2 regions of the Methylovorus glucosotrophus genome follow, and region 2 is predicted to be linked to the other one. Evidence: predicted binding sites of a transcription regulator. Region 2 holds the regulator's gene; the other holds the start of a gene.
What was found. Region 2 encodes FliA, which starts transcription of late flagellar genes. Its sites were predicted from a motif close to CTAAAGTTNNCNNAAANNNTGCCGATANNA; they were not measured.
Positions count from the first base shown of each region.

Region 1: the regulator FliA is predicted to act here: its motif matches at 1,520-1,549, upstream of FNL37_RS00795 (YjfB family protein).

Region 1 covers NZ_VMSE01000001.1:174,607-177,991, forward strand. Annotated here, with positions in the region: gene FNL37_RS00790 (protein adenylyltransferase SelO) at 1-1,326, opposite strand, end outside; gene FNL37_RS00795 (YjfB family protein) at 1,572-1,763, shown strand; gene FNL37_RS00800 (transglutaminase-like domain-containing protein) at 1,888-2,751, shown strand; gene FNL37_RS00805 (recombination-associated protein RdgC) at 2,756-3,385, opposite strand, start outside.
Region 2 covers NZ_VMSE01000001.1:2,173,994-2,177,378, reverse strand. Annotated here, with positions in the region: gene FNL37_RS10225 (Gfo/Idh/MocA family protein) at 1-150, opposite strand, end outside; gene motD (flagellar motor protein MotD) at 232-1,173, opposite strand; gene FNL37_RS10215 (flagellar motor protein) at 1,189-1,929, opposite strand; gene FNL37_RS10210 (RNA polymerase sigma factor FliA) at 1,911-2,645, opposite strand; gene FNL37_RS10205 (MinD/ParA family ATP-binding protein) at 2,834-3,385, opposite strand, start outside.

The DNA of each region.
Region 1 (3,385 bases), 2.0 Mb from region 2:
CAGGTTGTCGTGTTTGAGTCGTTCGCCGTAGCGTTGCAGCCAGGAATACAGGGGCGGGTGGAAATCCTGCCACAACTCTTCACGATAAAACGCTGCGCGCAATGCTTCTGCTTTGGGGGCTTGCATATCCATATCGCCCAGCAGGCGGAAGAACATAGTCATGTCGACCTCCGCCCTTGTCATCAATTCGAAAATTTCGCTCATCAAGGCGGCATCATCGTCCTGCCAGTCGCGCAGCCCGAATTTGGCGGCCAAGCCCTGGCTCCATGCCTGCCCATAGGTGCTGTCAAACATGCCCAGGCTTTCGACAAGCGGCGCAGGATCGGGCAACAACAGCGCCAGCGCTTCTGCCAGCCGTTCCAGATTCCAGTGCGCAATATCGGGTTGACGACCAAAGCAGTAGCGGCGGCCGGAGGCGTCCGTGGTGTTCGGAGTCCAGCCGGGATCAAAATTGTCTATCCAGCCATAGGGGCCGTAATCAATGGTGAGCCCGAGAATGGACATGTTGTCCGTATTCATGACGCCATGCACAAACCCTACGCGCATCCACTCCGCCATCAGCAGGGCCGTGCGGCGGCAGATCTCGCCGAACCAGATGGGCACGCGCTCATGCAGCGGCATATCGGCGGGGAAAGCCATGTCGGCAAAGTCGCGTTGCATGGTGAATTCGGTCAGGCGGCGTAGCAGATCAATATCCCCGCGCGATGCGGGCAGCTCAAAATGCCCAAAGCGGATGAACGATGGGGCGACGCGACAGACGATAGCGCCGGGCTCGCGTTCCGGGTGACCATCGTAAAACATGTCACGTATCACGCTATCGCCCGTTGCCACCAGGCTCAGTGCCCGCGTGGTGGGGATGCCCAGGTGGAACATGGCTTCGCTGCACAAGAATTCGCGCAAGGAGGAGCGCAATACTGCCCGGCCATCGGCGCGACGGGAATATGGGGTGGCGCCTGCGCCCTTCAGTTGCAGTTCCCAGCGCTCGCCAGCGGCATTCACGGTCTCCCCCAGAAAAATGGCGCGGCCATCGCCCAGCTGCCCGGCCCAGTTGCCAAACTGATGGCCGCCATAACAGGTCGCGTAATGCTGCATGCCGGGCAACAAGCCATTGCCGGACAGTGCTTGCAGCATGGCGTCTGATTGCATATCCGCCGCAGTGAGTCCTAACGTGGTCGCCATTTCAGGTGACCACGCCAGCATCCGGGGCGCGCTTACAGGCGTGGCATCCACCCGCGACCAGAGGGCGCCATGCACCTGGCGCAGCTGGGCGCCCTGTATGGGGTCACCGGGGAGTTCGTTTAGCAGGCGATTATCGAATGACAGCATCATGACCTTGGATTTAGGGGTTATTGGGCGGTGGCGGTTGTTGAATGCGTTGCCAGCCTGTGAAGTATCCATGACGGGCAGTGCTTCTTGCGAAGTCTAGCAGAAGCTCGCGATGAAGCAGGCCCTGCAATCAAAAGACCACCAGTGCAAAAACAAGTTTGCCGGGCTTGAGCAAGTTTTTTTCATGATAGCCCTAAAGAACGCGTAAAGCCTGCCGATACAGTAGTGTAGATGAGGAGAATTGTATGGATTCCGTGACCAGTGCCACCGTAGCCGCCAGCATGGCCGAGACCAAGGCCGGGCAAGCCGTCAGCATGGAAGTGCTTAAAAAAGCCCTGGATGCACAGGCCACTGCCGCCGCTGGCATGATAGAAGCCTTGCCAAAAATACAGAACCTGCCTGATCATCTCGGCCAGAATATCAATACCACTGCCTGACCTTCCCCTATCCCTGTTACCTGCCAGTTTGTAGGATGGCACGGATACACTTATCGGCGAAATGCCGATGCTGCCTGAGTAAGTACTAACGTATCATGGGGTATCCCTATTTCAAGATACCATCATGATCAAAATGCAACTGGCCATCAGCCTCAAATATGAAGTGCTGGACCCCCGGGCCGATTTCATCCTCAATCTGCATGCCGCGCAGACAGCGAATCAATCTGTCATGAACGAGCACCTGCAATTCAGCCAGCCATTGCAATATGAACTCTACGAGGATACGTTCTATGGCACGCGCTATGTGCGTTGCCAGGCAGAGGCCGGCCCGCTGGAAGTGCATTATTCGGCGACGGTGGAAGTCGACCATCAGCTGGAGGCTCCCGACACCTTGCAGGAAGTGGCGATCACCGATATCCCCATTCAATATCTGCGCTACCTTTACCCCAGCCGCTATTGCCAATCAGATCTGTTGCAAGCATTTGCCAACCAGCAGTTCGGTCACCTGCCACGCGGTTATGCCCGCGTAAAGGCGGTATGTGACTGGGTGCATGGTAACCTCGCCTATTTGCCGGGCAGCACCAACAGCATGAGCGCCGCGACGGATGTCATCGAACAGAAGGCCGGGGTATGCCGTGACTTTTCACATGCGATGATTGCCTTGTGCCGCGCGTTGAATATGCCTGCCCGCTTTGTAACAGGCGTGGATTACGGTTCAGACCCGGCCAGTGGTCCGCATGATTTTCATGCCTATGTCGAAGTTTATCTGGGCGATCGCTGGTATGTATTTGAACCCACAGGCATCTCGCCGCGTCTGGGCTTGATACGCCTGGGTACGGGTCGTGATGCCGCCGATGTCTCATTTGCTACGGTGTTTGGTGCAATTAATTCCTGGGCGCCGCTGATCGAGATTGAGGCCTTGCAGGATCCGGCATCCGGTATCGTGCTGCCTCAACACAGCGATCAGGCGGTCTCCACCGACGCTTGAGCGTTCAAGCGGCTGCAGCCTGGGGTTTGGGTGCGGTGTCGACTTCGCCGCCGAGGGCTGCCAATAATTCGGGTAAAAGCTGACTCAGCTCACCACTCATCATGACAAAGTCGCTGTCGAACATCTCTTCGGCAGCGACATCTGCCGCCGCTTCTTTCAGCACATCCAGTACTTCCAGGCGTTTGATCTGCAGCACATCGTTCAACACAAAGGCAATGCGGTCACGCCAGGTCATGGCCAGGCGGGTCACCTGTTTGCCGCCCTGAATATGTTTACGGATTTCCTCGGCTTCAAGGTCATGCCTTACATAGCGCACGGTGGCCTTGTCATCGCCCAGTGCGCGCAATTCACAATCACGATCCACACTGAAGCCGTGCGGGGCTTCACTGCCAGCCAGCCATCCTGTCATGGCGCTGGTGGGCGAGAGATTGGTCTTGATCAGGCGCAAGGAAAAGCCATCCACCGATTTGTGCAGTTGCTCCAACAAGGTATCCGCCAGGGCGGCGCTGGCGGCATCCACCACAAACCAGCCATTGGCAAGGTCCAGCCATGCATAAATAGTGCGGCGCAATGAAAAAGCACGTGGCCGCAGCTCATCGGCAATGGCTTCCTTCAGCTCTTTCATCTGTTTGCG
Region 2 (3,385 bases):
TTTTTTCAGGGTTTCGGCCGCGGCATCGGGACGGCGGCTGGCAATCGCAACCAGTTCGGCATTGGGCGCTGCCACGATGGCAGGCAACAGGCGTTCATTGACTCTGGCAGCACCCAGAATGCCCCAGCGCAGGCGAGAACTTGAGCTCATGTACAGGCCTTATGGTGATAAGTGAAGCGTTGAATGATGGCAGAATTCGGGGGCCGCGGCTAGCTGAGCCGTGAGCGGTGGCTAGTTGGCGGCGGGTTTGCTGCTGGCTGCAGCTGGCGGTTTGGCTGACGCCGGTGCTGGTGCCGCTGCCGGCGTAGCGGTGGCTTCCGGGGCATTGCTTGCCTCGGGTGCGGGTGGCGCTGTTGGCCGGATGACCGTCGTTTTGTCAGGGGTAATCTCGGAAACATCGGTCTGATTGGGCATCAGCGAGTCGTAAAGAATCATGATGGAAACGCGACGGTTGCGCGCCCGGCCCAGTGGCGTGCTGTTGTCCTCCAGCGGTTGCGAGGCGCCAAAGCCCACGGCGCTCAGGCGTTTCTCATCCAGGCCGCTATCCTGCAGCATGCGTACCACGCTGCTGGCGCGCATGGCGGACAGCTCCCAGTTGGAGTAAAACTTGTCGTTATGGATGGGCACATTGTCGGTGTGGCCTTCCACCTGAATCGCATGGTTATTGGCTTTCAGTGCCTGCGCGATTTCGTTGAGCGGACCGCTGGCGATGGGTTGCAGCTCGGAGGCGCCGGGCGCAAACAGCAGGCTGTCGTGGATATCCACCCGCACGCCGCGGTTGTTCTGCATGACTTTGATCTTGCCTTCCAGCACCATGGGGGCCAGGTGGTTGGCGAGATTGTTCGCCATGGCGGTCATGGCTTCGCGTTCACGGCGTTGTTTGTCGTTGCGGCGGGCGAGTTCCAGCGGACGGATGAACGATGGCTGCCCATACAGGCCCTTGATATTGGCATGCTCGTTGTTGCCATCGGGCGGGTTGTTGAGTTGGGGCGTGTTTTCGCCGGTGAAGGCGGTGCCCAGAGAAGATGTCAGCTGCTCGTACTTGCCCTGATTGACCGAGGAGATCGCGTACATGACCACAAAAAACGCAAACAGCAGGGTGATGAAGTCAGCATAGGACACCATCCAGCGTTCCTTGTTGTCCTCGTCTTCCTCTACCTGTCTTCTGCGCATGGATAGGGTTCCGTATCAGCGCATGTAGCTGTTGAGGCGCTCTTCCACCACGCGCGTATGGTCGCCTTGGGCGATGGATACCCAGGCATTCATGAGCATTTCGCGCCGGCTGGCCTCTTGCAATACGTAAGCCTTGAGCTTGCTGCCTATGGGCAGGAACACAATATTGGCGAGGCCCACGCCATAGATCGTGGCGACGAATGCCACCGCAATGCCACTGCCCAGACGGCTGGGGTCGGACAAATTTTCCATCACATGAATCAGGCCCAGCACCGCCCCCAGAATGCCAATGGTAGGCGCGTAGCCGCCGGCGGAATCCCAGATTTTGGCGGCGCTGCGGTACTGGCTTTCGTAATAGTAGATATCAATGGCGCAGATTTCGCGGATCTTGTCAGCGGCGATGCCGTCGATCAGCAGGCGCAGGCCTTTTTTGATAAAGGGGTCAGTTTCGTTATACAGCTGGGCTTCGAGCTTGAGCAGGCCATCGCGGCGGGCGGTGTGGCTCCAGCCGATGATGCGGCGACTGAGTTCTTTTCGGTCATCCACCGGTGGTTGCACGATCCAGCGCAGCAGCATGATACCCAGCTTGAAATTGGCAGGTTTGCTTTGCAGCAGGACGGCACCAAAGGTGCCAAAAACCACAATCAGGAAAGCCGCAGGCTGAATCAGCGAGGCAACCTTGCCGCCTTCAATAGCTTGCCCCAACAGAATGCCGAAAATGGCGAGTAAGATGCCGCCTAGGCTGCCCCAGTCCATAATTGCTCTTTCATGTAAGCGCGTAATCGAGCAATGGCTTGACTATGCAACTGGCAGACCCGTGATTCTGAGACATTCATCACGGCGCCAATTTCTTTGAGGTTAAGTTCTTGTTCGTAGTACAGACCCATTAAAATCTGTTCGCGCTCGGGCAGGTTTTCAATTGCTTCAATCAGGGTTTCCCGGAAATTGCTGTCGAGCAGGCCTTTGATCGGGTTGCCTGAGTCATCCTGCAGAAAGCGGTCCAGAAAGTGGTCGCCGCCTTCGGATTCATGAAAATCTTCGTAGTAGAGCAACTGGTGGCCGCTGCATTCGCCCAGCATGTCGTAGTAATCATCCAGCGACATCTTGAGTTGCTTGGCGACTTCGCCTTCGGTCGGTGGCCGTCCCAGCACTTGTTCCAGCTGGTTGATGGCACCTTCCACATCGCGCATGTTCTTGCGGATGCTGCGCGGCAGCCAGTCGGCATTGCGCAGCTCATCTATCATGGCGCCGCGTATGCGCTGGGCTGCGTAGGTTTCAAACTGGGCGCCATGCGTATCTTCATAACGATTGATCGCATCCAGCAGGCCCATCATGCCGGCCTGCACCAGGTCGTCCAGCTCCACGCTGGGCGGCAGCTTCGCCTTCAGCTGATAGGCCAGCTTCTTCACCAGCGTGGCATGCTGGTGCAGCAGGCTATCTTTCTGATTGGGTTTTCCCGTGGCCGTATACATACTTTCCTTGCTTGGGCACCTTGTCGTTTAATAGTGTGAGATGGATCACAAGCATTGCTTGCCGACATTCTACACCCGTGCCGCGCGAGCGCCAGCCCGCCTGCGGTTGCGCATATCAATCCGATATGTGCAACCGTGCCTGAGCCGAGGCTGCGGCAGTGTCTTGCCCTGCGTATTGTGGCCTGGCCTTACAGCGTGATCGAAGTGCGCTGAATCTCTGCCAGTATCGCCTGCCGGTAGTCCAGCTTGCGCGCCAGTGCCTTGAAGGCAGCCGAGGCTTGTGCCATTGGAAATGCATCAATGACTACGCGCCCCAGTTTTTCTGCCCGGCTCAGGTGCTCATCCGCCGGGATCGCCCCCATGAACTCCAGGTCTATCTGCATGAAGCGGCGTGCTACCTGTGCAATGTTCTCAAACACCAGCATGGCCTGGGCCTGGCTGGCGTTGCTCACCACAATACCGAAAGAACGTCGCCCCAGCTGGCTGCATACCTGCTTGATGAGGATATAGGCCTGCTTGATCGACTCCGGATCGCGCGTGAGTTGAATCACAATTTCGCCATCGTTGAGCGATTGTAATGGCAGAGCGTTATTATTTAAAACAGTATCGACCAACACGATGTCATATTCCTGCGCCAGCTTGCCGAAGATACGGTCCAGCTGCAGGCCTTCTGCCTGCTGGAACTGCATGCTGCCCTGCTTGGGCAAGAGACGGCTGATGCGATAACCCTGCTCGGAAAA